Regions from separate parts of the Nocardia sp. NPDC003999 genome, predicted to be linked through region 1. Evidence: predicted binding sites of a transcription regulator. Region 1 holds the regulator's gene; the other holds the start of a gene.
What was found. The regulator HspR, encoded in region 1, represses chaperone genes until heat shock. The targets are predictions, from matches to a motif close to ANNTGAGTNNNNNNNACTCANNT.
Positions count from the first base shown of each region.

Region 2: the regulator HspR is predicted to act here: its motif matches at 1,600-1,622, upstream of lon (endopeptidase La).

Region 1 is NZ_JBSGIB010000004.1:347,582-351,792, forward strand. Features, by position in the region: gene dnaK (molecular chaperone DnaK) at 1-416, shown strand, start outside; gene grpE (nucleotide exchange factor GrpE) at 413-1,072, shown strand; gene dnaJ (molecular chaperone DnaJ) at 1,097-2,257, shown strand; gene ACWESM_RS11965 (heat shock protein transcriptional repressor HspR) at 2,257-2,676, shown strand; gene ACWESM_RS11970 (FAD-binding oxidoreductase) at 3,208-4,211, shown strand, end outside.
Region 2 is NZ_JBSGIB010000004.1:41,784-45,994, forward strand. Features, by position in the region: gene ACWESM_RS10585 (hypothetical protein) at 75-1,430, opposite strand; gene lon (endopeptidase La) at 1,700-4,027, shown strand.

The sequences.
Region 1 (4,211 bases):
GCTCCGGCTTGTCCAAGGAGGAGATCGATCGGATGGTCAAGGACGCCGAGGCCCACGCGGCCGAGGACAAGGCGCGTCGCGAGGAGGCGGAGACCCGCAACCAGGCCGAGTCGCTGGTCCACCAGACCGAGAAGTTCATCAAGGAGAACGAGGACAAGGTCCCCGCGGACGTCAAGACCAAGGTCGAGGCGGCCATCGCCGAGGCGAACGAGGCTCTGAAGGGCACCGACATCGCCGCGGTCAAGGCGGCCGTCGAGAAGCTGGCCACCGAGTCGCAGGCGCTCGGCCAGGCCATCTACGAGGCCTCCGCCGCGGACGCCGCCGCACAGGGCGACGGCGCGACCAGCGCCGCGTCGGATGACCAGGTCGTGGACGCCGAGGTCGTGGACGAGCCGGTCGACACGGAGAAGAAGTGACCGAGGACAACTTCGAGAAGGAGCCGATCACCTTCGTCGACAACCGGAAGATCGATCCGGAGACCGGTGACGTCAGGCAGCAGGCCGCGGACAACGGCGCCGCGGCCGCGCAGGCCCCGCAGGTGGACGAGGGCGTGGACATCGACAACGACGACGCCCTCGCCGACACCATCAGCGGCGAGCTCGCCGAGCGCACCGCCGACCTGCAGCGGCTGACCGCCGAGTACGCCAACTACCGGCGCCGGGTCGAGCGCGACCGCAAGGCCGTCATCGACAACGCCAAGGCGTCGGTGGTCACCGAGTTGCTCGGTGTGCTCGACGATCTCGACCGCGCGCGGGCGCACGGCGACCTGGAATCGGGTCCGCTGCGGTCGGTGGCCGACAAGTTGTCGGCCGCGCTGCTCAAGCAGGGTCTAGAGGAGTTCGGTTCGGAGGGCGAGCCTTTCGACCCGACCCTGCACGAGGCCGTACAGCACGAGGGCTCCGGCCACGACCCGGTGATCGGCATTGTGATGCGCAAAGGCTATCGCTTCGGCGATAGGGTGCTTCGGCACGCGCTCGTCGGGGTAACCGACGGCGTAGCCGATCTGACGGAAAAGGCTGTTCAACCTACTGAAGAGGCATCGGATGTTGATGCCGGCGCGAACGATCAATAAGGACGCGAGAGGAGGAGATGCTCGGTGAGCCAACGGGAGTGGATCGAAAAGGACTTCTACAAGGAGCTGGGTATTTCCTCCGGCGCCTCGCAGGACGAGATCAAGAAGGCCTATCGCAAGCTCGCCAGGGACTTGCATCCGGACGCCAACCCCGGTGACACCAAAGCCGAGGAGCGGTTCAAGGCCGTCAGCGAGGCGCACGCCGTGCTGTCGGATCCGGCCAAGCGCAAGGAGTACGACGACACCCGCAAGCTCTTCGCGGGTGGCGGCTACGGTCGCGGTGGCTTCGGCGGCGGTACCGGTGGTGGCTTCTCGCAGGAGTTCAACCTCGGGGACATCTTCGGCGGCGCCGCCGGTGCCGCCGACGGTGGCCTCGGCGACCTGCTCGGCGGTCTGTTCAACCGGGGCGGCACGCGGTCGTCGAGCCGCCCCAGGCGCGGGGCCGACGTGGAGACCGAGACGACGCTCGGTTTCCGGGAAGCGGCCCAGGGCGTCACGGTCCCGCTGCGGATGACCAGCCCCTCGCCGTGCACGACGTGTCACGGCAGCGGCGCCAAACCGGGCACGAGTCCGCGAGTCTGCCCGATCTGCAACGGGACCGGCATCGTCAGCCGCAACCAGGGCGCGTTCGGCTTCAGCGAGCCGTGCGACGAGTGCCGGGGCAGCGGGTCGATCATCGACGACCCGTGCCTCGACTGCCAGGGCAGCGGCATCCAGAACCGCACGCGCACCATCACGGTGCGGATTCCTCCCGGAGTCGGTGACGGTCAACGGATCCGGCTGGCCGGTCAGGGCGAGGCGGGGCTGCGCGGGGCGCCCTCGGGCGACCTGTATGTCACCGTCCACGTCAGCCAGGACAAGGTCTTCGGCCGCAACGGCGACGACCTGACCCTGGTTCTGCCGGTCAGTTACAGTGAATTGGTCCTCGGTACAACGGTTTCGGTGCCCACTCTGGACGGCCGGGTCGGCGTCAAGGTGCCTCCGGGTACCGCCGACGGCCGCACCTTGCGGGTGCGCGGCCGTGGCGTGCCCAAGCGCGGCGGCGGCGCGGGCGACCTACTGGTGACGGTGAAGGTCGCGATTCCGCAGAAGCTGGACAACGACGCCGTCGAGGCGCTGAAGCGCTACCAGGAGGCGGAACGGGCCGGCGGCTTCGACCCACGTGCGGGATGGGCAGGTGCGTGATGTCCTCCGAACCGAAGAACGCGTCCGGCGGGTCGCGGGCCGAGTTCTTCATGATCTCGGTCGCGGCCCAGCTGGCCGGCATGCACGCGCAGACGCTGCGCACGTATGACCGTCTGGGACTGGTCACGCCGCAACGTACTTCGGGCGGTGGTCGGCGCTACTCGGCCCGGGACGTGGAGCTGCTGCGCGAGGTGCAGCGGCTGTCCCAGGACGAGGGCGTCAACCTGGCGGGCATCAAGCGCATCATCGAACTGACCAATCAGGTGGAGGAACTGCGCCAGCAGGTCGCGGAACTGTCGGCCGAGCTGGAGCGGACGCGGGCGGCGTACCGTCCGGATCTCGCTCCGCAGCAGCGCAGTACCGCGCTGGTCGTCTGGCAGCCGCGGCATCGTCGTGAGGACGGTCAGCGCAGACGATAACCGGCACGACGACGGCCCCGGCCTCGGTCGCACATCGCGATCCGGCGCCGGGGCCGTCGTCGTGCGCGGGCATTGTCACAAAGATTTGCTGAAGATAAACCAGAACATGTTCGGCGGAAGTGGTGCGGCACCATCTATTTCGTTGTCGAATCAACTGGACATTTTCACCATAGATCAGTTTACGTAACCGGTTCGGCCTACCCGATTCGATCCACCTCGGATGGACGCCATGTTGCCCTGAAGTCGCTAGAACAGACCAATCGGGACGTAATTCCACAAGAGGGCCTTACCAATTCGGTATGCACACGACTGATTTTGTCCCGAATCCCCGGTCTTGCAGTCGGTTTCTCTGGCGTGTCGCCCTGGGCATCCTCGTTTCGACGAAATTGAGCGCGGTATGTTCCTTCGAAAGATTCCGTTGCTGGCAAACCTCGCCTACACTCCTTGCCATCGGCTGCTGTCGAGTGGCCCCGCAGCACCTCACTCGCCGGCATGGTTCGTGAACGAGTGCGAAATGGGGTTGTGAGACCAATGGATTCACGCACTGTCGCTTTGATCAGAACTACGTTCAAGGCGGTTGCTGCGGAGGATGGGGGGCCGGAGAAACTGGCGAGATCGTTCTACGCGATCTTGTTCACCGACTACCCGCACGTCCGCGATTTCTTTCCCGCCGCGATGGACTCCCAGCGCGACCGGCTGGTCAAGGCGATCTCCTATGCACTGGACCGGTTGGAGGAGCCCGACAAGCTGCTGCCCTTCCTGGCCCAGCTCGGCAGGGACCACCGCAAGTACGGCGTGCAGCCCGCGCACTACGCCGCCGTCGCCACCGCGCTGAAGAACGCCGTGAAAGTGTTCGCGGGCACCGAGATGTGGACCGACGAGGTGGACCGCGCCTGGGACGAGGGCCTGCAGATCATCTCCGACACCATGATCGGCGCGGCGGAGAAGGAGACCACGCCGTCGGTGTGGACCGGCACGGTGATCGAGCGCCGCGAGGTGCTGCGCAACCTGGTCGTCGTCCGGCTGCAACTGGATCAGCCGATGCGCTATGCCGCGGGCCAGTACTTGAGCGTGCAGGTTCCGTCGCGGCCGCGCATGTGGCGCTATCTCTCGCCCGCCGTGCCCGCGAATGCCAACGGTGAGATCGAGTTCCACGTCCGCAGCGTGCTCGGCGGCTGGGTCAGCTCGGCCATCGTCGGCCAGACTGTCGTCGGCGACCAATGGCTGCTCGGCTCGCCACTCGGCGGCCTCGGCGTTCCGCGCAACGCCAAACGCAAGATGCTGATGGTCGGCTGCGGCACCGGAATCGCGCCGCTGCGCGCGCAGCTGATGTCGATGGCGATGCGGCGGACCAATCCGAAGGTGCATCTGTTCGTCGGCGGCCACCACCCCTGCGACCTCTACGACCTGGAGACCCTGAGCAAGCTGGCGATGGCCAACCGCTGGCTCACGGTCACGCCGGTGAGCGAGCACGACGAAAACCCCTGGTGGTACCCGGAACCGGAGGAGCCGCGCACCACCTGGCCGGGCCTGGA
Region 2 (4,211 bases), 310 kb from region 1:
CCACCGTGTCCAGCATCGCAGCGAGCCCAAAAAAAGGCAAGCATGCTTGTTTTATCTTGCCGGTTCCGGCCCTGCTACCAGCCGAAAAGGATCAAGTGGGCGGCTCCGACGACGAGGCCGAGGACCGCGCCGTGCAGATACAGCAGCCAGGCGTCCTGCTCGACGGAGGCGTAGAACATCTCCATGAACTCCCCTGGCGTGAGCCGCCGCAGCTTACGCGCGGCGAACTCGTCGATGGTCTTGGCCTGCTCCCGGGTGAATTCCTCGTCCTCGACCAGGGTCGGCGCCAAGCCGACCGCGGCGCCCGCCGCGCCCACCGTGAGGTTGTCGAACTGGCGACGCCCCAGCGCCGCCCGCACGAGTGCGGTGGTCGGCCCGAGCTGACGATGGATCTCGTCGGCGATCAAGCGCTCCAGCAACTGCCTGGTCTTGTCCCCGTTCGGGCCTTCCAGCAGCTCCTTGGACAGATTCGGCAGCGTCAGCACCTGATAGGCCAGGATGTGCGCCAGATCGGTCGCCGCTTGCGGCTGCCGTTTGGCCAGCAGTGCTTGCTTCCACAGGTACTTGTACCTCGGTTGCGGATCACCCGGCTCGAACACCATCTTCACCGCGATGACGTTCACGATCACGCCGATCGCCGCCGAGGCGAGCAGCACGATCACCCAGCCGGGGACCCAGCCCAGCACCGGAATCTGCTGGTGCACGTGCAGGTACAGAGCCAGCAGCACGCCGAAGGGCGCGCCGAGCAAGCCGATGCGCACCATGAAGCGCAGTTCGGGCGCCGCGATGGTGGTGGTCAAGTCCTTCAGAATGGCCGGGTTGTCCTGCAGGTAGCGGATCACGAAACCCTTGATGCCGATCAATTGGTCGACGTTGTCGCCCAGCGACGCGAACGCGCGGCGCGACAGTGCGGGCAGTTCCCGATCCACTCGCTGGTAGATCAGCTGCTTGGCGGCGCGCGGCACCGTACGCCACAGGTCCGGGTTCTCCCGGTACATCAGCTCGTCCACCAGCGGGCGCACCTGCTGCCGCGCCAGCACCGCGATGTAGTCGGCGATGCCGTCGAGATCGAGTTCGTGGATGAAATCCTTGGGGCTGCCGATCCGCATCAGGGCCTTGTCCACGCAGATGCTGGCCATCTTCTCCGCCCGCGCCGGGATGAAGCCCTGGAATCCGAGGCGCAGGCCGTCGCCGGAGAAGGTCGGCAGCACTTGCACCCGGCGGGGGAAGTACGGATAGAGCACGTGCAGACCCGGGATGCGGATGCCGCGAAAGACGATCGGCCAGAACAGCATCAGCACGCCGGTCCAGTTCGTCAGCCATCCCGCCAGCGCGCTGAAGATCGGGAACGTGATCAGGTCGACCACGAATTTCGGCTGCCCGGTCACGCTCTCCCAGTCGATGAACACGCCAGCGGCGAGCGACGACATCGATGGGACTCCCTAGGCCGATCCGGCGGTACCGCCGGTATGAGATATCAAGGCCCCAACGTTCTCATTGCCTTGGACGGGGTGTCAACGCGAAGCGGGGGCCGTACCGGTCGGCACTTCGCCGTCAGCGAACGGACCGGTCGGGGCGGAACAAACCCACACACCCCGGGGTTGAGTAGGCATCGCTCAACTTTTGGAAGGTCGAAGACGTGACTACACCTCAGAACCTGCCGGTGCTGTTCCTGACCGATCCGATCGTGCTGCCGGGCATGGTCGTGCCCATCGAACTGGACGAATCGGCGCAGGCCGCGATCGATGCCGCGCGCGCCGCAAAGACCGACGCCGTGCTGCTCGCGCCGCGGCTGAACGAGGGCTACGCCACCTACGGCGTGGTCGCCACCATCGAACAGGTCGGCCGGATGCGCGGCGGAGCCCCGGCGGCCGTCCTCAAGGCCGAACGGCGCGCCAAGATCGGGCACGGTGTCACCGGGCCGGGGGCCGCGCTGTGGGTGGAGGCCGAGCCGGTCGAGACGCCTGCTCCGGACGGCCGCACGAAGGAACTGGCCGCCGAATACAAGAAGCTGGTCGTCTCGGTGCTGCAACGCCGCGAGGCCTGGCAGATCATCGACGCGGTCAATCAGCTGACCGACCCGTCGGCCATCGCCGACACCGCGGGTTACGCCCCGTACCTGACTTCCGAGCAGAAGCGTGAACTGCTCGAGACCCCCGACGCGGCCGAGCGGCTGACCACGCTGATCGAGTGGACCAAGGCGCACATCGCCGAGGCCGAGATCAGCGAGAAGATCAGCGAAGACGTGCGCGAGGGCATGGAGAAGAGCCAGCGCGAATTCCTGCTGCGCCAGCAGCTCAACGCGATCCGCAAGGAACTCGGTGAGGACGAGCCCGACGGCGCCGACGACTACCGCACCCGCGTCGAGCAGGCCGACCTGCCCGACACCGTGCGTGAGGCGGCGCTGCGCGAAGTCGGCAGGCTGGAGCGTGCCAGCGATCAGAGCCCGGAATCCGGCTGGATCCGGACCTGGCTGGACACCGTGCTCGAGCTGCCGTGGACGGTGAAGACCACCGACAGCGCCGACGTCTCGGCCGCCCGCGCGGTGCTGGACGCCGACCACCACGGCTTGGACGAGGTCAAGGACCGCATGGTCGAGTACCTGGCCGTCCGCGCTCGCCGGGCCGCCCGCGGCCTGGAGGTGGTCGGCGGACGCGGGTCCGGCGCGGTGCTGGTGCTGGTCGGTCCGCCCGGCGTGGGCAAGACCTCGCTGGGAGAGTCCGTGGCGCGAGCGCTCGGCCGCAAGTTCGTCCGCGTGGCCCTGGGCGGCGTGCGTGACGAGGCCGAGATCCGCGGTCACCGCCGCACCTACGTCGGCGCGCTGCCCGGCCGGATCGTGCGGGCCATGAAGGAAGCCGGTTCGATGAACCCGGTCGTCCTGCTGGACGAGATCGACAAGGTCGGCTCGGACTTCCGCGGCGACCCGGCGGCCGCGTTGCTCGAGGTGCTGGACCCGGCGCAGAACCACACGTTCCGCGATCACTACCTGGATCTGGACCTGGACCTGTCCGACGTGCTGTTCATCGCGACCGCGAACGTCATGGAGACCATCCCCGGCCCGCTGCTGGACCGGATGGAACTGATCACCGTCGACGGCTACACCGAGGACGACAAGGTGGCCATCGCGCGCGACTTCTTGGTGCCGCGGCAGCTGGAGCGCAACGCGCTGACCGCCGAGGAGGTGTCGATCAGCGAGGAAGCGCTGCGCGAGATCGCCGCCGACTACACCAGGGAGGCCGGGGTCAGGCAGATGGAGCGGCTGATCGCCAAGGCGCTGCGCAAAGCGGCCACGCGGCTGTCGGAGCGCGAAACCGGATCTGGTTACGACCCCGAACTGGGTTACGACGTCGAGCGTGACGCCGGAGCCCTGACGATCGGTCTGGACGACCTGAAGGACTACTTGGGTCGTCCGCGCTTCACTCCCGACTCGGTGGAACGCACGGCCGTCCCGGGTGTGGCCACCGGCCTCGCCGTGACCGGCGCGGGCGGCGACGTCCTCTACATCGAGGCGAACGCCGCCGAGGGCGAGCGCTCGCTGACCCTCACCGGCCAGCTCGGCGACGTCATGAAGGAGTCGGCACAGATCGCGCTGACCTACGTGCGCTCGCACCTGGAGGAGATCGGCATCGAGCCGTCGGTGCTTGATCGCAATATCCACATCCACTTCCCGGCGGGTGCGGTGCCGAAGGACGGGCCGTCCGCGGGCGTCACGATGGTCACCGCCCTGGTGTCGCTGGCGCTGGGTCGTCAGGTGCGATCGGACGTCGGCATGACCGGTGAGGTCACGCTGAACGGCCGGGTGCTGCCGATCGGCGGCGTGAAGCAGAAGCTGCTCGCCGCCCAGCGGGCCGGATTGAAGACGGTGTTCATCCCGGCGCGCAACGAGCCGGATCTGGACGACGTTCCGGCGGAAGTGCTGGCCGCGCTGGACGTCCGGCCGGTCGCCGACGTGGCCGACATCCTGGCCTACGCGATCGAGCCGGTCGCCGAGCCTGCCTTGGGGCCTGCCTTCGCGGCGACCGCCTGATGGGTGCGATCGGACGTAGTCCGTCCTCAGCCCACGCATGCCCGGAGCGATTGCGGAGGTACGCCTGACCTTGGACGGAACGGGCCGGGCACGGAGCTATCCGGGCCCGGCCTTTCGCATGTCGCGATCGGCGGAGGGACGTTGGTGAAGCACCGGAGCGGCTCATCGCTCGCCGTGCCCGGTG